3 regions of the Companilactobacillus sp. HBUAS56275 genome follow, and region 1 is predicted to be linked to each of the others. Evidence: predicted binding sites of a transcription regulator. Region 1 holds the regulator's gene; each other region holds the start of a gene.
The links. Region 1 encodes LexA, which represses DNA repair genes until DNA is damaged. Its sites were predicted from a motif close to CNAACANNTGTTNG; they were not measured.
Positions count from the first base shown of each region.

Region 2: a site for LexA is predicted at 6,259-6,272, ahead of U8526_RS05380 (ATP-dependent DNA helicase). Genes of this name have one in related genera too.
Region 3: a site for LexA is predicted at 3,907-3,920, ahead of U8526_RS08250 (Y-family DNA polymerase). Genes of this name have one in related genera too.

Region 1 is NZ_JAYKKK010000001.1:614,269-625,297, forward strand. It holds gene purK (5-(carboxyamino)imidazole ribonucleotide synthase) at 1-942, opposite strand, end outside; gene purE (5-(carboxyamino)imidazole ribonucleotide mutase) at 935-1,420, opposite strand; gene U8526_RS02805 (YneF family protein) at 1,663-1,881, opposite strand; gene U8526_RS02810 (DUF896 domain-containing protein) at 1,944-2,186, opposite strand; gene lexA (transcriptional repressor LexA) at 2,281-2,904, shown strand; gene U8526_RS02820 (histidine phosphatase family protein) at 3,010-3,630, shown strand; gene rplS (50S ribosomal protein L19) at 3,709-4,062, opposite strand; gene trmD (tRNA (guanosine(37)-N1)-methyltransferase TrmD) at 4,175-4,903, opposite strand; gene rimM (ribosome maturation factor RimM) at 4,903-5,418, opposite strand; gene rpsP (30S ribosomal protein S16) at 5,485-5,757, opposite strand; gene ffh (signal recognition particle protein) at 6,011-7,447, opposite strand; gene ylxM (YlxM family DNA-binding protein) at 7,460-7,801, opposite strand; gene ftsY (signal recognition particle-docking protein FtsY) at 7,803-9,287, opposite strand; gene smc (chromosome segregation protein SMC) at 9,298-11,029, opposite strand, start outside.
Region 2 is NZ_JAYKKK010000002.1:369,934-380,962, reverse strand. It holds gene U8526_RS05400 (YitT family protein) at 1-580, opposite strand, end outside; gene U8526_RS05395 (NAD(P)-dependent oxidoreductase) at 735-1,598, shown strand; gene U8526_RS05390 (sce7725 family protein) at 2,238-3,152, opposite strand; gene U8526_RS05385 (hypothetical protein) at 3,149-3,865, opposite strand; gene U8526_RS05380 (ATP-dependent DNA helicase) at 3,855-6,224, opposite strand; gene U8526_RS05375 (TetR/AcrR family transcriptional regulator) at 6,388-6,942, shown strand; gene U8526_RS05370 (oleate hydratase) at 7,075-8,874, shown strand; gene U8526_RS05365 (methyltransferase domain-containing protein) at 8,896-9,738, opposite strand; gene U8526_RS05360 (SOS response-associated peptidase family protein) at 9,749-10,315, opposite strand; gene U8526_RS05355 (DUF805 domain-containing protein) at 10,577-10,999, opposite strand; gene U8526_RS05350 (fluoride efflux transporter FluC) at 11,010-11,029, opposite strand, start outside.
Region 3 is NZ_JAYKKK010000003.1:384,985-396,013, forward strand. It holds gene U8526_RS08225 (M57 family metalloprotease) at 1-534, shown strand, start outside; gene U8526_RS08230 (hypothetical protein) at 575-844, opposite strand; gene U8526_RS08235 (TetR/AcrR family transcriptional regulator) at 957-1,511, opposite strand; gene U8526_RS08240 (sugar O-acetyltransferase) at 1,599-2,210, opposite strand; gene U8526_RS08245 (MFS transporter) at 2,266-3,738, opposite strand; gene U8526_RS08250 (Y-family DNA polymerase) at 3,937-5,460, shown strand; gene U8526_RS08255 (hypothetical protein) at 5,460-5,897, shown strand; gene U8526_RS08260 (SDR family oxidoreductase) at 5,904-6,632, opposite strand; gene U8526_RS08265 (winged helix-turn-helix transcriptional regulator) at 6,754-7,095, shown strand; gene U8526_RS08270 (ABC transporter ATP-binding protein) at 7,364-8,041, opposite strand; gene U8526_RS08275 (ABC transporter permease) at 8,043-9,101, opposite strand; gene U8526_RS08280 (hypothetical protein) at 9,298-9,444, shown strand; gene U8526_RS08285 (glutathione peroxidase) at 9,469-9,939, opposite strand; gene U8526_RS08290 (MFS transporter) at 10,032-11,029, opposite strand, start outside.

The DNA.
Region 1 (11,029 bases):
CATCACTGCCGGTTGTAAGAGTTTGACCTTAGGCATGGCTAAATTGCAAACACCACGAATGTGAGCATCAAACTGCGAAATATTGCAGGATTCAATCGTTAAATGACCCGAGTTATGTGGTCGTGGAGCAATTTCATTAACAAATACTTCATCTGTTTCTGAGATAAAGAATTCAATACACATCGTTCCTACTAACTCTAAATTACGTGCTAATTGCTCACCGATTTTATAAATTTCATTTTCCGTATCAGTACCGATCATTGCTGGACAACTACTGATATGCAAAATATTGTGACGATGCACATTTTCAATCACTGGGAATATTGAGGTTTGTTGCTTGCTATTAGCTGAAACAACGATTGAAACCTCTTTCTTCAAAGCAATCTTTTTTTCAACGATACAGGTTCCATGCATTAATAATTCTTCAATATCGGCATAACAGACATCTTCGGGATCTTCGATTAAGATTTGACCTTTACCGTCGTATCCACCACGCGTAGTTTTGACGATCACTGGTGCACCCAATTTCTCTACAGCACGGTGATATTCGAAGATATTTTCAATAACAACATGTGGCACCGCTGAAAAACCACTTTCTTCAATAAAGTTTTTTTCAGAAACTCGATCTTGAGTAATTGTCAGAGCCTTTGTTCCTTGTGGCACTTGCGTATACTTTTTAACCTCATTGATAGTTTCCGCATCAACATTTTCAAATTCATAAGTTAAAACGTCGCAACGCTTAGCTAATTCAATTAATTGAGCCAAATCATCATATTCAGCTACGATTTGATCATCAGAGACCTGAGCGGCAGGACAGTTGGGAGTCGGATCCAAGATGATGACTTTATATCCCATCTCTTTTGCTGAAAAAGACATCATTTGACCTAACTGACCACCACCGATAATTCCAATCGTACTACCTGGTAAAATTGTTTTAACCAAGATTTTTCCCACTTTCTAATGACTTATCATGCATAGCCTTGGTGTAACCATCCAAAGATAATTCATAATCGTGATTTTGTAGTGCACAGATCTTAGTTGCCATAATAGCGGCATTCTTAGCACCCGCTTCACCAATCGAAACCGTTGCTACGGGGACACCAGCTGGCATTTGAACAATTGACAATAAAGAATCCATCCCTTTTAAATATTTCGATGGAACTGGAACACCGATAACCGGCAGACTAGTTGAAGAAGCAATCATTCCTGGTAAATGGGCTGCTCCCCCGGCACCTGCTATTATCACTTTGAAGTCGTTTGATCGTGCTGTCTTAGCAAAATCCAACATCTCTTGTGGAGTTCTATGTGCTGAAATTACTTTGACTTCATAACTGACTTGTAGTTCTTTCAAAACATCAATTGTGTTTTGCATAACTTTCAAGTCCGAAACTGAGCCCATAACTATTGCTACATCACTCATTGGTTTTCCACCCTTCTGTCTTTGGTAATCAAATTCTAACAAGTTATGAAAATTCTTTCAACACAAAACACGTATTTAAATTAAATATTTTTAGTTATTATTCGTATTTACCGTTTTCATTTAGATTATTTTAGATATTATTAATTTTATAGTTCGTAAATAAAGAGCAATTGATTTTTTAGATAAAAAAATAGACGATACACACATTAAAATATGTATATCGTCTATTAATTTTTATTTCATTACTTCTTTTTTTGTGATGCTTTCATAGTACTCATTAATTGGTTAAGTTTCTTTTGTGATGGTTTTTGTCCCATTTGAGCCATCATTTGCTTAATCATATCTGCACTGATTGGTGGATTATCTTGGAAGTACTTCTTCATATACCATCTGGCAATAAAGAATCCACCAACTAAACCGATTAATAAGGCTAGAATACCAACGATTATTGTTGTTCCCATTTATGTTTCACCCTTTCCATACATCTATTAATATTACAAAAAAATCACTCTAATTGAAAGTATTAATCGTCACGTAAACCTTTTTTACGTTGAATTTCTCTAACTTTCTCCGGTGTGACTTCATTTCCTTGCTTATCAAACACACGCATCATCTCAATTTGAGATTTAAAACTGGCACGAAAGTTCTTCAAATACTCTTTTCTAAGTTCGGCTTGTTGATCTTCTTCCTCTTTAGTAATAGTACCTGCTTTTGCTTTGTGAGCCAGTTCATTAATTTTTTTAAGCAATTCTTCTTGTTCGTTCATAATTTTAATTCTCCCCATTATATCGAACACTTGTTTGAACTTGCATTCATATTTTGATACAATCTAATTAAGATATTAACAATGAGGTGTTCTAATGTCAAAAGCTGAAGGCTCTAAACAGTCACAAATTTTACAATGTATCTATGATTATTTAGATGAACATGGATATCCGCCAACTGTCAGAGAAATCTGCGAAGCTGTGGACTTATCGTCTACATCAACGGTTCATGGTCACCTATCTCGTCTTGAGAAAAAAGGTTTTATTCAACGTGACCCTACTAAGCCTAGGGCGATTGAACTTACCGGTGCTGGATTAAATTCAATCGGCATCAAATCTAAGCAAATTCCTATCTTAGGCAACGTTGCTGCTGGGCAACCAATCACAGCTGAACGTAATCCTGATGGGTATTTTCCAATTCCACCTGACTTAAATCGTGAATCTGGCGAATTATTCATGCTCGAAATTCATGGAGAAAGTATGATCAACTGTGGTATTTATGATGGTGATCACGTTATAGTTCATGAACAAAACTTTGCTAATAATGGCGAGATCGTTATTGCTATGACTGAAGACATTGAAGCTACCTGCAAGAGATTCTATCAAGAAAATGGACATTACCGCCTACAACCTGAAAACGATACAATGGATCCAATCATCTTAGACAGCGTGGAGATACTTGGTAAAGTTGTCGGACTATATCGTTCACAAATATTTTAATTAATCACTCCTTTTCTGGGGTGATTTTTTATTTCTCCAAAATTTTCTTCTATAATAATAAGCAAGTGAGTTAATTAAGAATCCAAACTTATAAAGGAGAAAAACATGACTGAATTTTACCTCATCCGTCACGGACAAACTAAAGCCAATGTCATGAAAATGAAGCAAGGCAATATTAATACCGAAATGACTTATTTAAATACCCACGGTCAGCAACAAGCCCAAACGTTGAAACAAAATTTTGACATCAGTTTTGCTGATCGTATTATCTGTAGTCCTTTAAAGCGTGCTCAACAGACTGCTGATATTTTAAACACTGCCGCTGACTTACCTATTTCCTACGACAAAAGATTGGTCGAAATATCTTATGGACAATGGGATGGTCAAAGGAATGCCGATTTAAGAAAAATTCATCCTGATGCATACAACAAATACTGGAACGATGTCCTACCACTTTATACTAAGTATGCCACTGACGGAGAACGCTTTGAAGACGTCGTTAAGCGCGTACACGGCTTTTTACAGGACGCCTTAAAGAATTACCCTAACGACAAACTTATCTGTGTCACTCATGGTTTTACGGTCAAAGCAGCGGCTTTAGATGTTTTAAAGCCTCAAGATGTAATGAGCATTCCTGAACCTAGAAATACCAGTGTCACGAAGATTGTTGCTACACCAGAAGATCAAAAATTTTATTTAGAATACTACAATCAAATCTTTAACTAAAAAAATAAACCATCATTGAATAAAAATTCAACGTGATGGTTTATTTTTTGAAGTTTAGTTGCTATTAAAAGTATTAAATTAGATGTCGCGACGACGTTCCTTAATACGAGCAGCCTTACCTGTACGAGCACGTAAGTAGTAAAGTTTGCTACGACGTACACGACCATGTCTGATAACTTCGATTTGTTCTACACGAGGTGTGTTCAATGGGAATGTTCTTTCAACACCAACACCATTACTCATCTTACGTACAGTGTATGTAGCACTGATACCTGAGCCATGTCTCTTGATTACGACACCTTCGAATAATTGAATACGTTCACGAGTACCTTCAACAACCTTAGCATGTACACGAATAGTGTCACCGCTACGGAAGTCAGGAATGTCAGAACGTAGTTGTTCTTTTGTAATATCTTGAATTAATTCATTCATGAATAATTTCTCCCTATTCGACACTCTTATATATCTCTGACATACAGCGGAATATCGTTAATATGTGTCCAAACACTCTTAATATGATACTTTATTTGGACGAGCTTGTAAACTATATATTTTGACGAATTTTTCTGAGAAGCTTCTCTTCCTCATCCGTCAACTTTGCAGTTTCCAATAAATCTGGTCGACGTTCCAAAGTTTTCTTCAAGGCTTGAGTTAATCTCCAAAGACGAATCTTTTCATGATCACCACTTGTCAAAACTTCTGGAACCTTCTTACCACGAAAATCGGCTGGTTTAGTATACTGTGGATACTCCAACAAACCATTTGAGAACGATTCTTCCTCAGCAGAGAATGAATTACCTAAAACACCAGGCACAAAACGCAAAGTTGCGTCGATCATACTCATTGTTGGTAATTCTCCACCAGTCAAGATGTAATCACCAATCGAAACTTCATCAGTAACCAAATCTTTAACTCGTTCATCAAAACCTTCATAATGTCCACAAATAAAAACTAATTGATCCTCTTTAGCAAAGTCACGTGCCATTTTTGTGTTGAAAGTTTTACCTGCTGGGTCAAGCAAGATTACTCGCTTGCGGCCTGGTTTCTTAGTTTCAACATAATCCATGGCATCATAGATTGGTTGAGCCTGTAACAACATACCAGCTCCACCACCATAAGTTGTATCATCAACATGATGTTGCTTATTTGTCGTAAAGTCACGAAAATCAACTACATCAAGATTAACGAGACCCTTTTCTTGTGCTTTACCTATTAAAGACTCATTTAATGCCTGAAACATTCTTGGAAAAATGCTTAAAATTGTAATATCCATTAATCTATCAATCCATCCGGTATTTCAACTTCGACAATTTGTTTATCGAGGTCAACATTCTTAACAACATCTTCAATATAAGGCAAAAGAACTTCCTTATATTTTGTTCCTTTTACGACCCAAACGTCGTTTGGTCCTAATTCCATGATCTCAGTGACTTTTCCAATTTCGCCAAGATCCTTATCTATTACTTGCAGACCAATGATCTGCTTATAAAGAAATTCGCCTTCGTTTAATTCGGAAGTCAATTCACCACTGGCAAATAGTTCTGATTTAACATACTTTTCAACATCATTAATGTTGTCATATCCCTTTAATTTCAAAAGAATAAAGTTCTTATGTTTACGAGATGATTCTACTGTAAATTCCTCACTAGAATTACTCTTCTTGAAAACTAATTTAGAACCTGTTTTGAAGCGATCTTCTGGAAAATCTGTAATTGGAACGACTTTTAATTCACCTTTAATACCATGCGTATTGACAATAGTACCAACTCGATATAATTTTTCGGCCATTTTTCCTCCGTGATAATAAAATAGGACCCTGACAAAACATCGTTTTATCTGGTCCCATCAAAATAACTATTTTGTATACTTGCTTTCATGGAACTTTTGCATAATACCATGTTGTTTCAACAAGTGACGAACTGTATCTGAAGGTTGTGCACCTTTGTTTAACCATTCAACGATCTTGTCGTCATCAAGTTTGATTTCTTCTGGTTGTGAGATTGGGTTGTAGTAACCAACTTGTTCGATAAAGCGGCCATCACGTGGTGAACGTGAATCTGCAACTACTAATCTATAAAATGGGCGTAACTTGCTACCCATACGTTTCATTCTAATTTTAACTGACATATGTTTGTTTCCTCCTAAATACTTAACTTTGTTAGTATACACAAAAAAAAGAGTGGTGTAAAGTTTTTTTCTTTACACCACTTTTTTTTTTGCTTTTTTGAGATAAATAACCATTGTGCCTTGCCGCATAGTGGAAACGAGCTGCGTAGGCCAGATTCCTGTGCTTTGCCTGACTTCACGAACTGTCTGGCAGCCCAATTTGCAAAGTCCTGCAAATGCTCAGAATCTAAGCGGGCCTACTGCGCTCTCTATTCTAAGATTTAAAACGTTTGATCTTCTTTAAACGTTTCTTCTTACGTTTCTTACTCTTACGAACCATAGAATGCATAGCCATCTTACCTAGACGTCCTTGCATACCATTGCCCATAAGTTGATCCATGCCGGCCATATTCCCTTTACTCATCTTATTCATCATGTCACGTGATTGTTTAAATTGCTTAATCATACGGTTAACATTTTGAATACTTTGGCCAGATCCTTTGGCAATTCTTCTTCTTCTTGAAGGATTTAACAAATCTGGGTCTTCACGTTCTTGTGGTGTCATGGAATAAACAATGGCCTTCAAATGAGCAATATCTTTTTCACCGATATTGATATTTGCCAATTGTGGATTGTTAGCCATCCCTGGAATCATCTTCATGATTTCATCCAAAGGTCCCATTTTTTGAACTTGATCCATTTGATCAATGAAATCATTGAAGTCGAAACTATTCTCACGAATCTTTTCGGCTACTTCTTTTGCTTGTTTTTCATCATAATCTGATTGAGCTTTCTCAATCAAGGTCAACATGTCACCCATTCCTAGGATACGGTTGGCCATACGATCAGGATGGAAGACATCTAATTGATCTAATTTTTCACCTTGTCCAATGAACTTGATTGGTTTACCAGTGACGGAACGAATTGAAAGAGCAGCACCACCACGGGTATCACCATCCAACTTAGTCAAAACGACACCAGTAATATCTAATTGTTCATCGAATCCGGCAGCCACTTTGGCAGCTACTTGACCAGTCATAGAATCGGCAACAAACAAAATTTCATCTGGATGAGCCAATTCTTTGATACGTGTCAATTCTTCCATCAATTGTTCATCGATTTCCAAACGTCCGGCGGTATCAATAATTACATAATCATTCTTATTTTCATCGGCAACTTTTAAACCGTTACGCACGATGTCAACGGGATCATGCTCTGTTCCTTCATCATAAACAGGTACGTCTAGTTGTTGTCCAATAGTCTTCAACTGTTCAACAGCAGCTGGACGATAAACATCCCCCGCAATAAAGAGTGGACGAGCTTTTTTATCATTCTTAAGATAGTTAGCTAATTTACCTGCTGTTGTAGTTTTACCAGCACCTTGTAGACCAACCATCATGATGATCGTTGGTATGTGATCTGATTTGTTTAACGGAACCGCTTCTTGTCCCATCAACTTAGTTAGCTCTTCATCAACAATCTTGATAACTTGTTGTGATGGTGTCAAACTGTCCATTACTTCGGCACCTAAAGCACGTTCTCTAACCGTTTTGACGAAGCTCTTAACAACATCAAAGTTAACATCAGCTTCAAGTAAAGCCATACGTACTTCACGCATTACTTTACGAATATCTTCATCGGAAAGTTTTCCCTTACCCTTTAAGGTCGAAAAAACTTTTTGTAGACGTTCGCTTAATCCTTCAAAAGCCATATTCTTCTCCTATTAATTTTCATTTATTTTTAAAATTCTCTGTACTAAATCCAATAACTCTTTATCGTTGGAATACTTTTTCTCGACCAAAGTTTGCAAGGTATCCGCAATATCATCGATTTCGGTTGTCTTTTTGATTAACCCTAATTCCTGTTCAAAAGACTCCAATGAATTGACGGTCCGATGCAAATTATCCAAAACAGCTTGGCGTGATACCTTTAATTGTTCGGAAATCTCACTGAGTGAAAAATCCTCAACATAGTAAAGTTCAATATAACGACTCTGCTTTTTAGTCAGTAAAGAATGATAAAAATTATACAACAGATTCACTCGTGTAGTTTCATCTATCTTCATTTTATTTATCTGAAGCCCCAACAATTAATTCCTTGAATAGTCCATAAATGAACTTCTCAGGATCGAAGTCTCGTAAATCATCCATCTGTTCACCTAAACCAACAAGTTTAACAGGAATATGCAATTCATTACGAATAGCTAAGACAATTCCACCTTGAGAACTACCATCAAGTTTTGTTAAAACAATTCCAGAAACAGCTGTTGTTTCATTGAACTGTTTAGCTTGACTCAAAGCATTTTGACCAGTGGAACCATCCAATACTAATAATACTTCTTGAGGTGCATCTGGTAATTCACGAGTGATAACACGTTTAATTTTTTCTAACTCACGCATTAAGCCCTCTTTATTCTGCAAACGACCGGCAGTATCAACTAGCAAGATATCAAAATCCTCATTGATAGCTCTTTGAACGGCATCATAAACCACTGAAGCGGGATCAGTATGGGCTTTACTTGCTTGAACTGGTACATTGACACGTTTACCCCATTCCTGAAGTTGCTCGATAGCTCCGGCTCTAAAGGTATCGCCTGCAGCCAAAAGAACTTTTTTACCTTCTTGTTGATATCTGTGAGCCAATTTACCAATAGTTGTTGTCTTACCAGCACCATTAACGCCAACGAATAAGAAGACGGTCGGTGTCTTATCAGCACTGAATTTCAAAGTATTATCTTCGTTTTTGCCCTCTTCGCCGTACATATCAACTAATTTCTTAACAATAACGTTAGAAACATCAGAACGTTTCTTTGCATTCTCTAGCTTAACTTCTTCACGCAATTCATCTGAAATACGCATAGCAGTTTCATAACCAACATCAGATTCAATCAGTAATTCTTCCAAATCGTCAAAGAAATCCTCATCGACACTTCTGAAATTAGCTAAGAAACGGTTAAACCTAGCACTGAATGAATTACGACTCTTCTTTAAGCCTTCATCGTATTCTTTAACATCATCTTTAGGTTCTTCTTCAGTATCTTCTTTGGACTCTGGTTCTGTACCTGTATCTGATTCATCTGCTTCTTTTTGCTCAGATTCAGGCTCCTTAGATTCTTCGACTTCATTAGTATTTTCAGTATCAGTTAGTTCTTCAGCACTACTATCTGCTTTAGGTTGTGGTTCAGATTTGGGTTCTACTTGAGTCTCCGCTGGTTCTACGGGCTCGGATTCCTCTTTCTCTGGCTCTACTTCCTTAACAGGTGTTTCTACTGCCTTTGGTTCTTCATGTTTCTCAGGTTCAGAATCAGGTTTTGATTCCGGTTCCTCTGGTTTTTCTTCAGGTTCAACCTCTGGTTCTGGTTTAGTTTCTGGAGTTGAATCTTCTGTTTCTTTAGGTGTTTCCTCTGTTTTATCAGACTCATCAGAAGTTTTGCCAGATTCAACATTTTGGTCAGTTTCTTTTTCGGCTTCTGGAGTTTTTGATTCTAATTCTTCGTCTTTAGAATCATCTTTTCCAGTAAAAGCCTTTTTAATACGATCAAATAATCCCATACTTAACTCCTTATTTTTTGACTTCGACAGACAACATACGTGATACACCAGACTCTTCCATGGTTACACCATATAGGCGGTTAACGTTCATCATTGTTCCTTTACGGTGAGTAATCACGATAAATTCAGTATTGTCATCATATTGGTTCAAATAATTAGCAAAACGATAAACATTCGCATCATCCAATGAAGCTTCAACTTCATCCAAAATACAGAATGGCACCGGTTTAACTTTAATAATGGCAAATAATAACGTGATCGCTGTCAATGCTTTTTCACCACCAGATAATAAACTTAGACGTTGGAATTTCTTCCCTGGTGGCTGAGCAATGATCTCAATTCCTGTTTCCAATAGATTGTCCGGTTCAGTTAGTACTAATTTAGCACGACCACCAGCAAACATTTCAGGGAAAATATCCTCAAAGGCATTAGCAACCTCATCGAAAGTTTTCTTGAATCTAGTTGTTACTTCCTTATCCATCTCTGACATCGTGTCCAATAATTGTGCACGAGCTTGTAATAAATCATTTTGTTGCTGTGTTAAAAATTCATATCTATCTTTCACTTTATCATAGTCGGCTATCGCTGATAAATTAACAGTCCCTAATTCATCGATACCCATCTTAAGTAAACGAGCTTCCTTTTGCAATTGATCAGGATCATAATCGCCCTTATTCAATTCAACCAATGACGCCTCGTAAGTTAATTGATAATCTTGCGACAACGTATCTAAGCGACTATCGATCTCATTTGAAAGCTTCGTATTTTTGATAGCCAATGTTTCTTGTTGGTCCGAAGCATTCTTTTGCAAATCAAAATTACGTTGCGCCTTCGCATTTAGTTGCGTGGATAACTCTTGTTGCTCTTGACGCTTATCTTTCAATTCGGTGGCATTTTTTTGTAATTCAGCAATTGTCTGTTTCAATTGACTAATTTTTTCCTTAACCTCTGAATTGCTTAGCTGAAGCTTATCTTTTTCAGAATCCAAATCCTTCAATCGAGTTTCAGCTTCGGCAACCTGTTGTTCAAGACTTATAGAATTTTCTTTTAAATCATTATTTTGGGACAATTCACTTTCGTGCTTACTTTGAACGACAGCCAATTTAGTTTGTAAGGCTTGTTCATTTTCGTTGATGGAACTTAATTCACTGTCAAAGTCAGCTAAAATCTGTTCTTTTTGTTTAATTTCACTTTGAACTTGATCAATCTTATCCTTAATATCAGTAGCTAATTGTTCTTGTTGTTGCAAATTTGACTTCAATTCGGATTCTTCAGTCTTATTCTTAGATAAGCTGTACTTCACAACATCCAAACGCTCATTAAAATGTTTTTCCTCATTTTGATAAGTCGACATTGAATTCTCTAATTGGTTCTTTTCCTGATTAAAACTAGCTAATTTCTCATCGGCCGTTTTCTTTTCAGCATTTAAACCAATTAATTTTTGGCGTAGGTCTTGAACAGTCTTTTGCTTTTGGTCAAGCAACAATTCTTTTTTAGAAAGTTCCTTAGTCAAAGCTGTCAGGTCATCTTTTCTCGTCAGAATATTAGAATTGACTCTTCTTTGTTGACCACCAGTTAAAGAACCACCGGCATTAACCACATTACCATCTAAAGTAACAACACGATACTTACGACCGACTGCAGCCGATATTTTTGTTGCCGCATCAATATTCTCGGAAACCAATAAATTACCTAGAATATTTTTTACAATATTTTCAACCTTGCTATCGTAATTGATCAGA
Region 2 (11,029 bases), on a different contig from region 1:
TCTTATCGATAACCATATTTGTAATATAGATAGAAATAATTGTATATAGAGCCAATTCCCAACCAAATGTAAATCCTGCAATCGTGATAATAACAGTATTAACTGCAAAACTAACTTGTCCAACAGTTCTACCAGTACTTCTTTGAACAATCAAAGCGATGATATCTGTTCCACCGGTTGAGAATCCATAACGGAAGCAAAGGCCAATACCTGATCCAGAAAGAATTCCACCAAAAACGGCTGATAATAGTGGATCTTTTGTCAACGGATGTAATGGGATTATTAAAATGAATAACGATGCCGAAACGATGGAAATAATCGACAAGATTGTAAATTTCTTACCTAATTTAAACCAAGCCAAGATTACCAATGGCAGATTCAACAAGGCATACCAGAAATAAACTGGTGTACTCGTTTTTGCAAATTCATTGAGCAAGTTGACGATCAACTGTGCTGCACCAGTGACACCACTGGTATAAAGCTTTGCCGGCTGTAGCAATAATTGAATTCCTAAAGCCGAGGTAATTCCATAGAAAAGAGCTGCAAAGATACTTTTATAATAGTTTTTAACAAATTTCATGAAACTCCCCCTCCTTTTCTGTAAATATATATTCATATTATATGTTATATGAATTATAGCAGACCTAATCCTACTTAAAACAGGTCAAATATATCACTACTGACAAATTTTTTGTATATATTATAATTGAACCAACGATTGGAGGATGTTAATGATGCAAAAAATTGGTTTCATCGGTACTGGCGTCATGGGTAGTGGCGTTATAAACAATCTCTTAAAGGCAGGCTATCCTGTCGATATTTATACACGAACAAAGTCAAAGGCTGAACCACTAATTAACAGTGGCGCAAAATGGTACGCTGATCCTAAAGACGTGGCTGAAAGTGCTGATATCATCTTTTCAATGGTCGGCTTCCCACAAGATGTTGAAGATGTTTATTTCAAAGATAACGGTATTTTTGCCGGCTTATCAACTGGTAAAATTATTGTCGATATGACAACTAGCACACCTACACTAGCTAAGAAAATTGGTAAAAAGGCTGAAACAATTGATGTACAAGCCTTGGATGCACCTGTTTCTGGTGGCGATGTCGGTGCCCGTGATGGTAAATTAACAATTATGGTCGGTGGCTCCAAAGAGGCTTACCAGACACTGCTACCAATTTTTGAAATCATTGGTAAAGCCAATCACTACTTTGGTCCATATGGTGCTGGCCAACATGCTAAAATGGCTAATCAAATTATGATTGCTGGCACAATGACTGGTTTAACGGAAATGTTTGTTTACGCTAAGGCTGCCGGTCTCGATTTACAGTCTGTTTTAGAGACAGTTAGTGGTGGCAGTGGCGATAACTGGAGTCTAGAAAACTACGGACCTCGTATTTTGAAGGGTGATTTCAAACCCGGATTTTACTCCAAACACTTTTTGAAAGACTTACGAATTGCCTTGGATGAAAGTGAAAAAATGAATCTCGACTTACCTGCTACTAAACAGGCCAAAAAATTATATGAAACGCTTGTTGATGAGAAGGACTTAGGCAACGACGGCACTCAAGGTCTCATTAAATTGTGGTGGTAATACTTACAAACTAATAATCTAGAGAAAAGAACCCAATAACTTAGTCAGTTATTAGGTTCTTTATTTTTGATGTCTAAAAATACAAATAGCTAGTTAAATTTGCTTTACTTGCCCGTCCTCCGCAACAAGCTCGATTGGTCTGGAACGCTGTGGACGCTGATTTGAGCCAATTGAAGTTCACAATTGTCTCAAATTCAGGTCTTTTACTAGGTGATAAATCACCAAGTAAAATTTCACGGCTGAGACCAATCGGGCTTGTTACTCCGGACTAATATTCCGTTCTATTGCTCATACACCATTAACTGTTAAATGGCATTTAATCAGATATATCTAGATATATCTGTACTCTCAATTTAAATTTCACGCCTCTCTTAGACCATTACCATTAAAGGAAGAAGATCAGGAACCATCAATACTGCAATATAGTAAATATATAATAGACTCAGAAATTTAGTCGGTAGTAGAAAACCTGTGGGCCCTCAGTGGTGAAGTTCTGGTTAGCTTGCGAAGCAAGGTTACCAGAAGACCGGACTTGGAGATCCGTGATTTTGCACGAAGTGTAAAATCATTAGCTTCAAGCCGCGTCCACCGCATTCCAAGCTCACAGATTTTCTACTACCGACGGCATCCTTACACCACCTACTTTAATTCCGATAAACAACTCATTAACTCCAAATGATGCATGATTGAGAGTTTCTTTACGACTCCTAATCCTGGAAACTTATCTCCTTGACTGTATTTTAGTAGCTCTTCTAATGCAGGGGTTAAATTAAGTCCATTAATATTTTTATCCACCCACATAACCATTTTATTCATAGCTTCAAAGAATTTTTGTTTCTGTCCACGCATGCTTTCATTACTGTCAGAAACAAAATGGTGCACTCGTAAACTGCCGTCTTTAGTTACATAGATAATATGAATAGCAATCGCTCTGGAAAACATTCCTTTATCAAAATAAACATGGCCCAACATTGAATAGTCGCCAAAGCCTTGAAAGTTATCCACCTGTTCATACCACTCGGCAGCTTCAAAAAATTCATCATCTAACTGGCTATAATCTTCTACATGATGATGAAAGGTGAACGGATCAGTTAAACTGGCTGCCTTGTCTTTTACTAAACGATGCATTTTTGCGACATTTGGAATTAATACTCTATCGACATTATTTAAAACGTCAGTATCTTGATATGCTTTCAGCAATTCATAGTTGTTGGCGATCAAAAGTGATTGTTGTTGCGGCAAGGTTTTAACGAAATCACTTCGAAAATCCGCTGCCAAAATTGCACTCGGTACATAAAAATCTAAGTTATACACATCTGGTAGTGGATAAAGTTTTGTATCATTCAATCCATAGACGCTGACCTGCGGATTAGCAATCACACTGAACGGTTGTTTTTTATCGATAAAGATTTGTACCGTCTTTTGTAATTCTTTTGAATCTCGCACTGGTTCAATTATTGGTACGATTTGCGAATTAAACCAATTACCTTCACACAACTCTTTTAAGGCCAATAAATCATACATTCGGCCACGAAAATAAGGATAATAGATCATATCTTATCCTCCAAATTCGGTTCCTTTAACTTTTGTAATTGTAATTTCAATTCTTGATATTCAGCGTTTCTAGCATCTAGTTCATCTTGTAACGCCGTTACGGCATCTGCTTGAAGCTCTTCAATAAAACGATCATATAAATTATGATCTGGATTATAAACGTCATAACCAGCCTTTTGACGCTTCTTTAATTCTTTAAACAGTCGATCCTCAGAGTACAACTGCAAGCCTTTTTCAACTTTCTTAGCCTTATCGACTTCTCTAAATAATGAAGCCACAAAATGGCTAGTTAATTGTTTTTCATCAACTTGTAACTCCTGAAATTGGGCCTTCTTAGCCACTGTTAAAAAGCCTGGAGCCACTAACGTCTGTGGAGATGCTTCCATAGCTTTTTCATCAAAAGGTCGATACATCAATACACCAATGTGGTTAGGAATCTCATCCTTAACTTCTTCAAATAATTCTTGGGGTAATACGAAATAATTGTAATTACCGATAAAAGACAGCTTGGCTTTTGAATGAAAATCCGACTTAGTAACCTTCAATTCGTAACAACGCCACTCAATCTGGCCATCCCTCAATTGTTGATAACTCAAGGTGTCGACAATTCCTTTATCGTCTGGCATTGAGACTTCTTCAACAACGTAAGAACCTTGTTCCTTACAATATTGATAGAGCGTACTCTCTAAATTTTTCGTTAACTTAGTTTTCATCTTGTTCCTTCCAAAAGTTATCCACCGTGCCTGTTAATTGTTGTAACGATGCAATCCGACGATAGTTTTGCCAATGCTGTGGAAAAAGTTTTGTGTACCGCATACTACCAAAACGTTGATCTACTAACATTACGATCCCGTGATCGTGACTACTACGAATCAGACGACCAGCTGCTTGTAAAACGTTATTCATCCCTGGCATCTGATAAGCATACTCAAATCCATGACCATTCTTATCATCATAATAATCTCGAATTAAATTATTTTCAGCACTCAATCCTGGTAAACCGACACTGACAATAGCTACACCGATTAATTTATCGCCTCTTAAATCAATTCCTTCAGAGAAAATACCACCTAAAACGCAGAAACCAACTAGAGTCTCATCTGTCTCGTTATCAAATTGATCCAAAAATTCTTGGCGAGCTGTGTTATCCATTTCACCAGTTTGAGCGATTGTATTAACATGTGGATAACTTTTTTCAAAGTTTGATCTTACTTGTTCTAAATACCCATATGACGGGAAGAAAAAGAGATAATTGCCTTTTTTACCATCAATCAAGGTCTTTAAACTTTTGACGATTTTCTCTTCATTGAATTCACGTTGACGATAAGTGGTCTGAATATACTGCGTTATCAAAATGGCTTGATTATTAATCGGAAACGGTGATGGCAATTGATAGGCTAAGCTATTGTCTTCACCACCTAAAACACTTTGATAATAATCCATTGGCGATAATGTGGCCGAAAACAGAACTGCTCCTAATCCTAGATCCAATGACTGATCAATGAAATGACTCGGATCGAGACATAACTGTTTGACGGTCAAACGCTTATTTTCAATAACAATTCGCGTCTTATAGGCATCGTTATATAACGCACCGATCTTCACAAACGTTAAGCAATCAAAGAAGTAATCTTTAGCGTTATCCAAGAAATCTGAAGGCTGTTGATCCTGCATCCATTCGCCCATAAAGTCATCGAATTTTCCTAAAACTTTTATAAGATCATCCGGTGCATCTGAAGTTATTCTTTCTTCTAAATCATCAACCTGTAACTGCTTCTTGATTTGGTTGAAAACACGGCGAACTTTTTTTAATTGTTTTTGAAAGTCTTTACTAGCCTTAGTCTCGATCTTTTTGGCTGCTTTCAATAATGGGGCAATCTTAAAGTCACTTATTTCTGCAGAATACATTGACCGTGAACGACTGACCAAATTGTGGGCTTCATCGATCAAGAAGAAATTATCCGTATCCTTTTCAACGAAGAATCGTTGTAAATAAACTAGCGGATCGAATAGATAATTGTAATCACAAATAATAACATCACAGAACAATGAAGCGTCGAGGGAAAATTCAAATGGATCAACTGTATGTTTCTTAGCGTATTTTTCCACAACTTCACGGGTAATTGCATCTTCATTCGTCAGCAAATCCGCTAAAGCCGGTTTTAGTCGATCATAATAGCCAATCATATAAGGATCTTTTTCCGGTGGTACATCCTGCTCTTTGAAACGTATTTTATCTTTAGCTGTCAGCGTAATGCTCTTTAGTTGCAGGCCTTTCTTGGACATCAAAGCAATCGTTTCTTCAGCGACTCGGCGAGTACTCTGTTTGGCAGTCAGATAGAATAAACGCTGGATTTTCTCTTCTCCCATCGACTTGATGGCTGGGAATAGAGTAGAGATTGTCTTTCCTGTTCCTGTCGGCGCTTCAACGAATAAACGTTTTTGATAATAAACAGTTTTGTAAACAGCTGCGGCCAATTCATGTTGACCAGCCCGAAAATTATCAAATGGAAAATTCAATTGTTGGATCGATTGATTGCGAGTTTTACGTAATTTAGCTCGTAACACCAGCCAATATTCGTACTCATCAATTAAATTTTGAAAAAACTCATTCAATTCGTCGCGATCAAAAGTTTTATCATCACTAGTAACTGCCTCGGTACTGACTTGAAAATAGGTCAACCGTAAGTTCACATGGTCTAACTTTGGATGTTCTTTTAAAATGATATATCCATAAACTTTGACCTGACCCCAATACAACTCCAAAGTATTGTCACTCAATTCGTCAAAAGGTTGATCAGAAGTTTTAATTTCTTCTATTAAGATGTTTTTATCAGATGTCGTTATTCCATCAGCACGTCCAGAAATGACATACTGATTATCGTTCATTGTAACTTCGGTCTTTAGATAGACTTCGCTTTCGTACTCAGAATTTTTTGAACGTGTTTTTTGTAGTCTACGGTGGATTCGTGAACCGTTTTGAGCTGTATTTTGGCTATTCTTATTTTCCATCAAATCGCCACTACGCAGCACAAACTCAACTAACTGTCGAATTCCAATTTTAGTTGCCATAGACTACCTCCTGTAAATTACTATTTAACATTGTAAAACATACGTTCGATTTTGTCTGTAAATATTTTATAAGGATTCGCTAAATTATTGACCTTTCTCAGCAACTTTTTATAATCAAAAAATAATATAATTAATATCATCAATTTAGTTGAGGATGTATTTCATGCAAATTAGTACCGAGGATATTTTGATTGATTCACTGAACAAACTTTTAGAACGTAAATCGGTTGATAAGATCACTGTAAAAGACATCGTTTCCGAATGTGACTTAACCAGACAAACATTTTACAATCATTTCTCTGATATTTACGCATTAGTGGAATACTCCGCTTGTCAAAATGCTAAAAAATATTTAGATAAGGCCTCCGATTACGACAATTGGCAAGAAGGCTTTTACAATATCATGATCAAAATCAAAGAAAACAAGTCCATTGCACAAAACGTTTACCATTCAATTTATCGTGATCTAATGGAAAAATACATTTATAACGTCCTCTATGGATATATTATTCAGGTTGTTGAAAAACAGGCCGAAGGTATATCCGTTTCACAAAAACACAAGGATTTTATCGCTCATTTCTACAGTCTTGCCTTCATTGCCATTATTTTTGAGTGGATCGGAAACGACATGAAAGATGATCCTAGAGAAATTGTGGATCAGATTGGCGTGTTGGTACATGGCGATTTCAAAAAAGCACTAAATAAGTATGCCAAATAATTTTACAAATTTTCGGAAGTGTAAATAATGTTTACACTTCTATTTTTTTGTCAATTGTTCATCAACTGAGTTTATCTTATCTTGGATGCAAGGACGAAGTTCCTTTTACATTTTTGAAAGAAGGCAACAACAATGAACATTTATAAAACAATGTATCATCCTCATAAACCAGCTGGTATCGATGACCGCAAGGCCAACATTATCGGTGGTGGTATCGCCGGACTAGCTACCGCAGCTTTTCTAATCGACGATGCTAAAATGCCAGCTCGTAATATCACTATTTACGAGAAAAAACCTGTTATGGGTGGTTCAATGGACGGAACTAAAGGTAATGAAGGTTACCTTTGCCGTGCTGAACGTGAACTAGAGCCTTACATGGAATGTCTCTGGTATCTATGCAGTAAGATTCCTTCACTCGAAAATGAAGGTAGAACCGTTCTTGATGATGTCGTTGACTTCAACCGTGACGAACCTATTCATACTGAAGCTAGAGTTATCGTCAACCAAGGAGAAATCGATGGACAATATCATAACTACAAGATGCCTCAACGTTATGTTACCGCTATGGCAAAAATCATTTCTTCTACAGAAGAAGAATTAGCTGACAAACGTATCGATGAGTTTTTCGACAAAGACTTCTTCAAGACTAACTTCTGGACTTGCTTCCACAGTCAATTAGCCTTCAAACATTATCACAGTGCCATTGAATGCCGTCGTTACTGGCAAAGATTTACTTTCATCAACCGTCATGAATATCTTGAAGGATTTATCCATACTAAATATAACGAATATGACGCAATTATTTTACCTATCGAAAGATGGTTGATTGATCATGGAGTTCACTTCGTTAACAACTTCTCTGTTTACGATTTAACTCTTGATGTGAAGAACGACACTGTTCAAGCAATCTTAGCTCATCAAAACGGTCAAGACGTGACTGTCCCTGTCTCAAACAAAGATCTAGTCTTCGTAACTAGTGGTTCTATCAGTGAAAACAGTTGCTTCGGTGACAACAACACCGTTGCTAAAACTAACACTGATACTGAGGACATGGGAACCTTCACAATTTGGAAGAATTTGGCTAAAAAAGATGATAAATTTGGTCATCCTGATAAGTTCTTAGGCAAGATTGACCAAACAAAATGGATCTCATTCTTCCCAACTGTAAAAGGTTATCCTGAATTCTTCAGACGTATCGAAGAGTTATCTGGAAGTAAAGCCGGTACTGGTGGTTTGATGACATTTAAAGATTCCAATTGGGATATGTCATTTGAAATTCACCACAAACCATTCTTCCCATACCAAGCTGATGATGAGGAAGTTGGTTGGGGCTATGGTCTCTACGGCGAAAATGTTGGTAACTACATCAAGAAACGCATGTGGGACTGTACCGGTGATGAAATTATGACTGAACTTCTTTACCACTTGGGTATGCTCGACATCAAAGACGAGGTACTAAAACATACTTACATGTCTACAGCTATGATGCCTTATGCAACTAGCCAATTCATGCCTCGTAAGTTGGGCGACCGTCCTAAGGTTGTTCCTGAAGGATGTACGAACCTAGCATTCTTAGGTCAATTCGTTGAAGTAGACGACGATGTTGTCTTCACCGTTGAAACTTCAGTTAGAACTGGTTTGGAAAGTGTCTACGAACTACTTGATATCGATAAAGATGTCCTTGAAGTTAACCCTTCAAGATTCGATATCAGATACTTGCTAGAAAGAGTTAAACGTTTCAATGGTATCAAAGGCAAGATCACACCTGATATGTTGCCACAGTTAACTCCAGATCAACTCCCTGCTGTGACAGAAGAATTATTACACTATGTAAATAATATCCCACCATATTACACAATGTACTTAGGCCGTGACAAGACCGTTCCACACAAGGAATCAATCTTGCACCCTAAAGCACCACATAGTAAATAAATCTAAAAAAAACGCTAATTCCTAGGAATTGGCGTTTTTGATTTGTCCAACTAAGATTGTCGAACCCACTGTTATTTGTTTTACTTGATTCCAATCAATCAAACTATTATCAACGTTAAAAAGTAACGGTGTCATATTGATAAAGGCTGTGCGTTCTTCCTCAGTAACGTTATACGTCTTTGTAGCGTCGATTTGATCCACCAGCGTACAATGCTCCTCGAAGTAGTCTAAAACCTTCTGATTGGAGTATTTTTCCTGTTTTAGTTGATCCTTAGCTTGCTCTCTAAGTTCTTGAACATGGTATTCGTTCGGAATAACTTTCAAAACGTATCCTGATGGCTGTAAAATTCGATTGAACTCATGATAATTGGCTGGTGAAAAAATATCGATGATTCCATCAATTGTTTGATCCTGAATTGGTAAATGAGCTAAATCGCCTACAAACCATTCTACAGGTGTATTGGGACCCTTAGCTGCTAACTGAATAGAATCTTTGGAAATATCAAAAGCAAAGACATCTTTACTTTCCATTTCCGCAATTTTCTTAGAATAATAACCTTCACCACAGCCGACATCGAGAATACTTTTAATCTTGAGTTGATCCACTAATTTCACAATTTTATCAGCGATGTGATCATACATTCCGTGTTCCAAAATCAAATGTCGGTTTTCAAATGATTCCAAGTCATAATTTTTTTGTTGTTTACTGTTCAAAACGAAGTCGACGAATCCCTTTTTAGAAATATCGAAAGTATGATTTTGATCACAAGTTAAACTATTGCCATTTAAAGTTAATTTTTCACCGCAAAGTGGACACTGAAAAAAATTACTGCTGTTGTTAAATTTTTGAATCTTGTCATTCATTAAAAAGCACCTATTCTTCTGCTTTCGATATCAACTGAGGCATTGCACTATCCAAAAAATTTCGCGCAAAGTCATCGTTATATATCCAAGCGTTAATTTGGTTCTTGGCTAAGATCAATGGCATCCGGTCGTGGATTTGAACCATTGATTCATTGGGTTGAGTCGTAAAAAGAATACTCTGTGGAACGTTATCAAAATAATTATAACAGCCAGCTATAAAAAGTGTTTCAGGGTCATTACTGAAATTGAATTTATATTTCTGCTTTGACTTGTTCCATTCAAAAAATCCCGTTGTTGGATAAACACAACGTCTCTTTTGAAACGAGTCCGCAAACATTTGCTTTTGTTGAACTGTTTCTGAACGTGCGTTAATGAGGGACTGTCCTGTCTTGAACCCTGGAAAGCCCCACTTCATACCGACTACTCGTACCATCTTTTCTCCAGCAACAATCAAAGCTGTTTCATCGGTAGGGAAAACTTCGCCAACTTTGGGATTATAGCCGGCGTCAACTGCTAATTGATAGATTCGTTTTATTTCAGGATTTTTATCTGGTTGAAACATATATCGTCCGCACATAATTTTCCTCCTGCTTGTATCTTTCACTTATTATGCATTAAAAAAAATTCAATTCCAATTCGAATTGAATTTTTTTAGGTTGGATTGATAATTTGCTTTGTTCTATTCGAAAAAACCATGGTTCTTTGCTGAATAGTGGAAACGAGCTACACAAGGGTAACCTCTTCCGGTTTGCTACAGAACTGAAATCATCCGCAAGTTCGGCGGATAATTCCAGTTCTTAGGCAAATCCTCGGAGGCTGGGCACCCTTGCTTCGCTCTCTATATTTGTTTTGCCCAAGAATTTCCAAAGTCTTTTTGTGGTAAGCACAATAAAACTAATAACGCTATATCGCCGACGAATGGAATTATTGGTAACAATACCCACCATCCGCGCATTTTTCTATCATGTAGTCTTCTAATAACGGCTGTAAATACGGAAATCATATAGTATCCCATCGTTATGGCTAGCGCTACGCCTGCTATTGAACTCCAGTAAAAGTCTGTTACTGGCAATTTTATAATTATTAAGGTCAAAATTCCCATGATGATTCCGGATACGATGCTCATTCCTAATAATCCCCACCAGAAATCTTTACGGCTCATTCTTTTTGCACCTACGAATAGATCTTGAAAATATAATTTTGTGGAAGAAATTATTCCTGGATGAAAACTTTCATTCCATACTTGTTCTTTCATTTGCATTTGATTTCTCCTAAATGTGAATACCAATAA
Region 3 (11,029 bases), on a different contig from region 1:
CGTAAGTTAAGTGGCACTAAAGAAGCCACCAATGATAAGCAAGTGGGCAAAGATGCAACGCCCATCGAGGGACCTTTGAAAGATGTTACGATTTCCAATACGTACTACTTTCACTTTAAGAAAAACGTCCCTGAATCAGTTCAAAATGTTTTTATCTACGCTATCAATACCTATAACAAAACTGGTATTGTGCGTTTAGTTCCAGGTGAAGCTGAAACTAATAAAAACAGCATCACTTTCTTTGTTTATAACAAAAAAATAGAAAACGCTGGTTCCAACACTGTTGAACTAGGAAATGGTGGTCCTTCATCACTAGTGATCAACCACTATGCTATCAACAGTGCTCAAGCTGGATTAAATCTTGAATATTCAAACCTTTCTATTTCAGAATCCGTTGCTGTACATGAGTTAGGACACGCTCTAGGTTTGGCACATAGTTCAGATACCAATTCTGTCATGTACCCAATCGACCAAGGTGTAACCACACTGTCTTCATCTGATATAGAAAGTCTTAGAACTATTTATGACCAATAAAAAATTCCGCTAATTCTGAAAATGAATTAGTGGAATTTTTTTATTTCTTGTTAATATTCTTTTCCCTGATACTCTTGATCCAACGTGGCGAATAACCGAATTCCAATGAGATTTCTTGATTAGTCATATTGTCTAATTTTCCATCACGAATGGCCTCTTTCAAAGCAACCCGATCGTACATTTTCATAGGCAATTGTAACTGTGTTCCTCGAAATAACTCATATATCTTCAGTAAATTATCTTCTCCAACAATGTCGTATAACGCCTTATACGTTGGATGCAACATATCATAATTCAACTTGCTGCGCATATGCACTCCCTCCTACAACGATATTTTTTCTAACATCATTAAAATATCAAAAAATGCACAGCACTAAAAATACATTGTACATGTAAGACTACATGCACTATTTACTGCTTTTTTACAGTGAAAGTAGCGTTATATCTAACATTTTATCAAAGCTATCACGTGTAGACATTAGGTTTCTGTCAAAACGATTATTTCTGTCATTAACAATTTCACCTATAATCAAATTACTCAACATTCGCAAAATTATTAACTGAGATTTTTTATCATCAACTAAAGATTCTAATAATTCATTCAATATTTTATGAATCATCATATAGCCATTATTCGAGTCATCAGAATTTAATTTATCTTTGGGAATACTCAAAATTTGTTTAACAACCAGAAAATGACCTAGGGAATATTGAACGCTGACGTTAGCAAAGGTCTTTACCGCTTGTTTGCCAGAAAGCGCTAAGAGATCAGCCTCTAAACGCTGGGCTAGTTGCTTATAAAAATTATTCGCTACGGCGACTTTTAGAGCCATTACATTTGGAAAATAGTTATAAATAGCCTGTGGACGTGTGCCCAACAACTTACCTAGTCTGGTAAAAGTTAGTGTCTCTTGATTATTTATAATTTCGACTGCGATACTAACGATTTTCTCTTTCGATAAAGTACGTGCTGTCAAAATTTACCTCCCACTTTGTACCGACAAAATTCAAATCATAATCCATTTTAATTAATCTAAGTAAATTCCGCAATTCAGGACGCTTTGTTATTTCCAAACATCTAATTTTTCATTTTTATAAAAATAATCGTGATCATGCTGGTTTATTGGTCTTAAAATTTTACAAGGTGTTCCCACGGCTACAACATCAGATGGTAAATCTTTTGTAACGACGCTGCCGGCACCAACAACAGTATTATCACCGATTGTAACTCCTGGCAATACCGTCACATTAGCACCTAACCAAACATTCTTTCCAATGTGAACTGACTTATTGAATTGATAATGAGTCTTTGCTCGTAACGGCGAGTAAATTGGATGTCCGGCCGTTGCAATTGTTACGTTGGGGCCAAACATGGTACTATCGCCGACAAAGATTTCTCCATCATCAACCAGAGTGAGATTAAAGTTGGCATAAACGCCGCTTCCGAAATGAACGTGCTGACCGCCCCAGTTAGCGTAAAAAGGAATCTCAATCATCGAATTATCTCCCATTTGCGCAAACATCTCTTTCAATAGACGTGTACGGCCTTTAAAATTGCTTCTCTTTAAAGCATTGTAGGCGTCATTTTTTTCTTGAGCAGCAATTTGTTGTTGCATTAGTTCTGGCTCATCCGGATTGTAAACTTTTCCTTGTTGCATACGCTCAATATTATTCATTTTGACCCTCTTTTTGAAAACGATTACTTTGATTATAACAAAAAAAGGCTTCAACTTACGAAGCCTTGTGTGCTAAATGTTCACGTCTAAATAGATACAGTAAAATAACAATAACTAATATGATCAAGATCATCGCCGTTAGCATGATGCTGTGAATTCCTTGGAAAAAGATTCGTCTCATCTCTGGAATCAAATGTTGTGGCAAATACTTCGCATCAGCGGCATTACTCAACTTGTTCATCATTGACATCGTGATATTACCATGACTTTGGCTAACTCCACGTATCAAAGCAATATTCAAAATAACTCCATAAATTGAGGACATGAAAGTCTGACTCAAAATTCTAACTAAATAAGCAAATGAAGTTGAGATTGGAACATCCCGTTCTTCAACATCAAATTGAACGGCAATCAATAAGGCATTGAAACAGATACCGACACCAAATCCTTCAAAGACCCCCATGATCAATAGGAATGTGTAACTAGCGGTTTGTTTTGCAAAATACAATCCCGCAAACGAGATCAGAAAAGCAATTGCCCCGATACCAATGATCGAGTAACGACTAATTTTTCTTTGAATCAAAGGTTCTAATTCAGAACCGATGAAGTTGGCGATGGCACCTGGTATTTGTGTCATACCACCAATCAAGGCACTCAACCCCATAATTCCTTGCGCCCACATTGGTATGTAGATATTGAAGGCCACGAACGAACCCCACAATAAGGCAAACAGGATTAAATCAATCACTAGTTTCTCATTTTTGAACAAGCGATTAGGAACAATTGGATCATCGACACGATTCTCGACTCGTGACATCCACCAGATCAGTAAAAGTCCAACGATAATGAAGCCTAAAGTTACAAATATTGAGGAAACACCTAATAACTGGATTCCCACTAAGATTGAAGATAGACCTAATACCATCAAGATGGCACCGTGATAATCGACTTTAGAGTGATTCAAGTTTTCTTTGATCTTGAAGAAGAACGCAATAATAAGGATAGAAATTAGTGCTAGTGGCAAATTAATGTAGAATACCCAATGCCAACTGAAGGTATCAACGATCCAGCCACCAATCAACGGACCAATAATTGAAGTTCCACTAAATCCAGCTGAAGCAATACCGATAACTTGGGAACGGCGTTTAATATTCTTGAATATTTGTGAATAGATAATGAACGGAATTGTATTCATTCCTCCGGCACCTATTCCCATGACGCTTCTAGCAGTGATAAACCAGATGATATTCGGCGCTAACCCCTGAAATAACGCACCAATCATGAAGACAATCGTAGCAGTAATGTAGGCAACTTTATTACCACGTTTCTCACCAAATTTGCTCCATAACGGTGTCGAAACGGCCATTCCTAAAAGGAAAATAGCAACGATCCAGCCCATATACTGAATACCATGCAAATCACTGATGATTGCCGGTAAAGCCGTATTAATAATTGTCGCATCAAGTCCCGCCATCATATTCGACAAAACTAATGCGAAAGTAACCAAAATCTTTCTGTTCCTACTCATATCCTTACTTCTTCCCCTATATAAATTCCATAAAAAATAAGACCCACACGACGTGCAATGTCTTATCTTTACAGCGTATAAACATGATGTTTACTGAAAATAATTATCTATCTTTCAATTATAAACTTAATCATTTAAACGTACAAATTGTAATGGTATAATTTCAAAAGAACATACGTTTGGGAAAGGGATACGAAAATGGCTAAAGAAAGAACTTATATGGCAATCGACTTGAAATCATTCTACGCATCAGTTGAGTGCATTGCCCATAATTTGAACCCTTTAAATGATAATTTAGTCGTTGCGGACAATTCCAGAACAGATAAAACGATCTGTCTTGCCGTGTCTCCTGCCCTTAAAAAGTTTGGCGTTCCCGGGCGGCCAAGATTATTCCAAGTCGAACGGATGGTCTACAAACTCAATCGGGAAAAAATGAATAGTGCTCCCCACCATCGTTTGACCAGATATTCTTCAATTGACCGCCAACATTTATTGAAATCACCCACCCTAAAAATTGGCTATAAAGTGGTCAAACCACGAATGAACTTTTACATGCACAAGAGTGCTGAAATTTACGGAATTTATTTACGATTCATCGAGGCTAAAAATATTCACGTTTATTCAATCGACGAGGTCCTAATGGACGTTACCGATTATTTAGAGACTCATCACGTCACTCCACATGTATTAGCCAAAACGATCATTCAAGAGATTCAATCGGAAACTGGTATCACGGCCACAGCTGGTATTGGTACTAACCTCTATCTAGCAAAAGTAGCGATGGATATTGTAGCTAAGCACATCCCTGGAGATCAAGACGGTGTCCGTATTGCGCAAATGAATGAACATCAATATCGACAATTGCTTTGGGCTCACCAACCATTGACTGACTTTTGGCGCATAGGTCGTGGCTACTCAAAACGCTTAGAAAAATTAGGCTTGAATACTATGGGTGATATTGCCCGCTGTTCTTTGGGCAGTTTGTCTGATGAAATGAACGAAGAAATACTCTATCGTGAATTCGGAAAGAACGCAGAATTGTTAATCGATCATGCTTGGGGACACGAAACTGCTACACTCGCCGACATCAAGAATTATCGTTCCGACAATCATGGTCTCTACTCGAGTCAAGTTTTGATGAAACCTACTTCCTATGATGATGGATTAAAGATTGTTCGCGGTATGAGTGATAATCTAGCACTGGATTTGGTTCAAAAGAAAGTAGTAACTAACTGTGTGGGTCTTATCGTTGATTACGATATCAAGAGTTTGCAGATCGACAACAGTTTCAATGGTGAACTGGTCGATGACTATTACGGTCGCAAAACGCCCAAGCCCGCTCACAATCACATTAAACTGGATGCCTTCACTTCTTCATCAAACGAGCTCCGTCAAATTTTTAAAAAGTTATATGAAGACAATATCAATAGCAAAATGTTGATTCGTCGTGTCACCCTCACAGCCAACAATTTAACCGATGAACAACTTGCCCAAAGACGTCAGGTTTTTAAGCAGACTGATTTATTTTCAAATACTCAAAATGAAATCATCCAAGACCAACATTCGCAAATTGAGCGTAATCGTGACCGCAAGATTCAGGAAACTATTCTCGATCTCCAGAAAAAATTTGGGAGTCGTAACATCGTTCTAAAGGCTTCTGACTTAGTCGAGGGTTCTACAACTATTGAGCGAAACAACCAAATTGGAGGCCACCACGCATAATGGATGAGAAAAAGTTAATTGAACAACAAATTTTTAATGATACTTCCACTTATCAAGATATCATGGATCTGCCTTATCGCCCTTCCAAACGCCACCTACCAATGGAACAAATTGATCGAGCTGCCCAGTTTGCTCCCTTTGGAGCTTTAGATGGTTTCAGTACTTTGATCAAAGAAAAATCTGAAAACTATGCTCGTAAAAAATACTCCAGTGCTGAACAAGAAACACGTATTATGCAACAACTTAACTATTTAAAAACTCATCCGTTAAAGGTAGATGTTAATTACTTTAATGATCAATCTGGTTATTACGAACATCTCAAAGGCTATCTTAAAAAGATCGAACCTCAAAAAGGACGAGTAACTTTTGATGAGACTCCTATCGTTATCGTCAACATCCGCGCAATGAAAAAAGTCCCGACTTGTAATCGAGACTAATCAATATTAAGAATCTTGACGTGTAGTTGCAATATCAACTTCACGAATGTTAACTTCTTGAGGCATGTCATACATGAATTTAACCGTTTCAGCAACGTGCTTAGGATCAAGTACCACTCCACCCATAGTTTCTTCCCAAGCGGCATAGTCTTTCAAAGCTGACTGACTTGTCACATGTGTTAATAGTTCAGTTTCCGCCGCACCTGGTGCCACCATCATGATACGAACATTTTTGGCTGAATTTTCTTCACGAATAGTTTCTGACAAACCGTGTACTCCAAACTTAGAAGCTACATAGGCTGCGTGATTAACAAAAGTTTTCTTACCAGCAATTGAAGACATATTCAAAATTGTACCATGTTCACGTTCACGCATATCGTTTAGGACAATTTGTGTACCGTTTAAGACACCCATAACGTTAGTATCCAACATTGTTTGCCATTCTTTAGGGTTTTGGACTTGAACGTTACCTAACAACATAACGCCAGCGTTATTAACTAACAAATCTGTCTTACCATATTTGGCTTCTGCCTTACGAATAGCTTTTTCGAATTGATCATAATCAGTTACATCAACTGATTCAGTCATGACATTTTCCATACCAGCAGCCACCTGTTCGAGCTTCTCAGTTCTACGTCCCAGTAGCAATAATGGGAAACCATCCGCATTAAAAATTTTAGCAATTTCAGCACCAAAACCTGAACTTGCACCTGTAATTACAACTAGTTTTTTCATATATTTTGTATCCTAATACTTCAAAAGATTTTTTCAACGCTTTAAAGTATAATGGCAGGTATTGTTAACAACAAGTACGCACTTTCAGGTTACTAGCTGTGGAAAACTAAGAGGAAAACTTATGGCAAAATATTTAAACGAATTCGACGCAACCATGCAGATGATTCAAGGAAAATGGAAAATCATTATTCTTTATGAACTAGCCGAGACCGGCCACAGCCGCTTTGGTGAATTACAACGCCACATTCAAAATGTTTCACATAAAACATTGACCAACCAATTACGTGAATTGGAGGCTGATGAATTAATCATCAGACACGATTTCAAAACCGCTGAACCACATGTTGAGTATCATTTAAGTGAGAATGGTAAATCATTAATTCCAATTTTAGATGCCATCTGCACCTGGGGCGATACCCATGTTGATCATGAGTTAATTGAACGATCATTGTGCAATGAATAGAGAGCGAAGCAGGCCTGGGAATTTCCGAGGATTTGCCTAAGAACTGGAATTAGCCGCCGAACTTGCGGATAATTTCAGTTCTGTAGCAAACCGGAAGAAATTGGTCTGCGTAGCTCGTTTCAGATAGAGAGTGGAACAGGCCCGTATAGATTCTGAGCATTTGCAGGACTTTGCGAATTGACTGCGAAGCAGGCAGTTCGTGAAGTCAGGCAAAGCACAGGAATCTGGCCTGTGGAACTCGTTTCCACTATAAAGCATAGAACCATGGTTATTTCTTCTCTTCAGTCAAAGTCCCATCCCGCATCACAAATACTCGATCCGTCGAATCCAACAACCGAGTATCATGGGTAATCATAATCACACCACGATGATATTCATGAGCAATTTTAGCAAGTAACCCCACAACCTGTTTAGCCCGTTCTGAGTCCAAACTAGCCGTTGGTTCATCAGCTAGAATCACATCGGGATTATTGTACAAAGCTCTAGCAATTGCAGCTCGTTGGCGTTCACCACCAGACAGATTGCTAGGATAATTCATCGCTACATCAGTCAGATCTAACATCTTTAATAAATCAGTTTGATTCATTTTCTCCTTGTTACTTGGCGTAAACTTATCAACCAATTTGAACTGTTCTTTAACCGTTAGAAAGGGAATCAGATTAGATGCTTGCAAGATGAAACCAAATTTATTAAAACGTAAATCAGTTTTTTTCTTGGCACTCAACTTAGTAACATCTTTTCCACCGACAAAGATTTCACCGGACGTTGGTGTCTGCAAAAGTCCTAAAATGGTCAGTAGCGTCGTTTTACCTGAGCCAGATGGACCAATGATTGCGTTAAACTCACCTTTATCGAGGGTAAAATTGGTTTTGTGCAATGCTTCGACCAGTGTACGGCCAGAACCATATTGTTTCACCACATCTTTTACTTCAATCAAATGCATAATTTTAACCTCCTTCGATTGCGGATAACGGATCGATTTTCAAAACTTTGTGCATTGACAACGTGCCACCTAAAACTGCCATAATCATAATCGCCACGGTCAACAATCCATAGGCTGGCCAATTGCTATAAAACGGTACCGTCTTCGGTAATCCCAGTTGAGTTAAGGCAATCGCTACTAATGCCAGTCCAGCTCCTAAAGCTGTTAGAATTAGGATTTGATAGAATAACGCCGTTACAATTCTGGCCGTGCGAATCCCTTGTGCCCGCATAACCCCGTAAAGACTGATTTTCTGAATCGTAATAATATACATAAAAATACCAATGATTAAAAATGTGATGATAATCATTGCGCCAATCATGAAGGCAAAGACCATAATCTGAGCCGTGTAGCCCGGAATATGATTAATCAAATCAGGAATCGTAATTTGCGATAGTCCTGATTTTTTAATTTTCGTTTTATCACGAACCACTAAAGCACTGATATTTTTAACCTGATCTGAACCGTATTTCAAAGTTCTAAAAGTATTGAGATCAGTGAAAATTATCGGTACAGTGAAAAAACTATTATCCTGCGTTAGTCCGACAACTTTATAGAAATCCTTACTACCATTGATCTTCACTTTGGAATTCAATTTGATATTGTCGTTACCTAACTTCGAGTCGGCAATGACTTCCTTATCATTCTTTGGCATCCGACCAACTGTTAGTTTTGGGCTGATAAAGCTATTCCAGTTGACACCAAAAATATTAGTATTAACTTTTTTATCTGACCCCTTTAGCTTAGTAACGACTGTCATTTGGCCCATCGGTACAACATCTTTATTCTGATAATCCTTATACGAATTTTCAGGAATATTCGATACTGTTAAACTCTTGTTAGAATAGCTGGAAACAACTACCGATTCAGCATTCCACTGATCAACAGCCGTTCTATTTCCCCTAGCTAGACCGACAGCTAAACTAGTTAGAAAGAAGACCATATAACTAATCAGAAAAACCGTAAAGACAACTAAAAAATATCTAGTTTTATTGTGAAGAATCTCTTTTATTGCTAAAAACATATTTTCACCACCCATTCCTCTTAATTAACGATTGATAAATGAAATTGCAACATAAGCATATATCATTTGCAAGCCTACCACTCCAAGGTTTCTCGCACAATTTATTTAATCCAGGAAAAAAACAACTTATTTGCATTGAAAGTGATTTTTAGCTTAGAATCATTAACTAAAGTAGTTTATTAGAAAGGTAATGGATATGAGTAAAGAAGAAAATAAGTTCTCTGTTTCCAAATTAAGTCCTAAGTCACAACAAAAATTAGAAGAAATTCGTCAAAAGCATCATCTAAAATCTCTGGATGAAGCCGCAAAATACATGCTAGATTTCACTAAAGAAAAAAAATAGACCGCGGGACGTTAGTCCTGTGGTCTATTTTTTTAGCGCTTCAATAATTAATTTTTCCATTTTTTCTGGTTTAGTGATGGGAGCAAAACGTTTCAACAGATTGCCCTCCTTATCAATCAAAAACTTAGTAAAATTCCATTTGATTTTACCCTTACCAGATTGATCCTTCAAATAAGTAAAAAGTGGATCCTCATCAAGACCATTGACTACTATCTTACGAGTCATGGGAAAAGTGACTCCATAGTGAACCTGACAGTATTCACTGATTTCTTCTTCACTGCCCAACTCCTGACGAAATTGGTTGGATGGTAAACCTAAAACTTCGAAACCTTGAATTCGGTACTTGTTATAAAGTTTTTCAATACTTTCCAGTTGTGGAGCTAAACCACATTTGCTTGCGGTATTAACGATTAACAGAACCTTACCTTGGTAATCTCTGAAATTAATAATTCCACCATTCATCTCAGTTTCCCTAAAATTATAAATTGGTTCCATTGCCCGACCGCCTTTCTTCATTCTATTTTTCACTACATTATACTAAAAATGAAGTTAGAGCGACAAAGTTAACCATTAATTTATTCGAATCTTTACGACTTGGCTTTATCCTTATCAATTCGATTAATCATATAGACTAATACGATAGCGACAATTAGGAGAATCAGTGCCGTCAAATAGGCAAAGTGCATACCACTCAAGAACCAGTTCGGATGAGCAGTTGGATAATCAGCAATCTGCTTTCCAGCTTTTAGACTCATACCGTAATAGAGACTAGTCGTTGCCATACTGACACCAATACCCATACCTAGATTTCTAAATAAAGCAGCTAAACTACCGGCGATTCCCTGATACTCTCGAGGAGCGTAACCCATAATCATTGGATTATTCTGGAATCCACCATTACCAACACCGAGGAATAATAGCATAAAAGTAAATAATACCAAATTATCAGTTCCTGACACTCTCATCAAGAATATCAGTGGAATGGCATAGATAAATAAATTAAAAATCGATACACTAGCGGCGTTATACTTATCAGTGAAATAGCCCGCAATCGGTGCTGCAATTACATTAGCAAATGGAATTGCCATCATAATCAATCCAGTCAATGCAGTGCTTAATGATCTGAAATCAGTTAGATAAAACGGCATTATAACGTTGGCATAGTAACCAATTGAAAAGACAATCAGGGCACTGACCAAACTCAATGTTAACCGTGATATCTTAAAAATCTTGAAATTGATCAAGGGCGACTCTAGATGCTTTTCCACGTAAACAAAACCAATCCAGAATATCAAGCTGATTAAGAAAGTTAATATAACGGCTCGATTGCCAAAACCAATGTCTTGTCCCATGAAGATACTGACAAAGAATGTAGCTATTGCAACGGCATAAGTGATTAGACCAATCCAATCATAAGATACCTTCTCAACTCGACGTTCTTCCTTAGGAAACATAAAACGTCCATAAATATAAACAATAATCCCAATAGGAATATTAATAATAAATATCCAGTGCCAGGACAACACGCTCAATACCAGACCACCTAATCCCGGTCCAGAAATATTCCCTAACTGAGCAATAATAC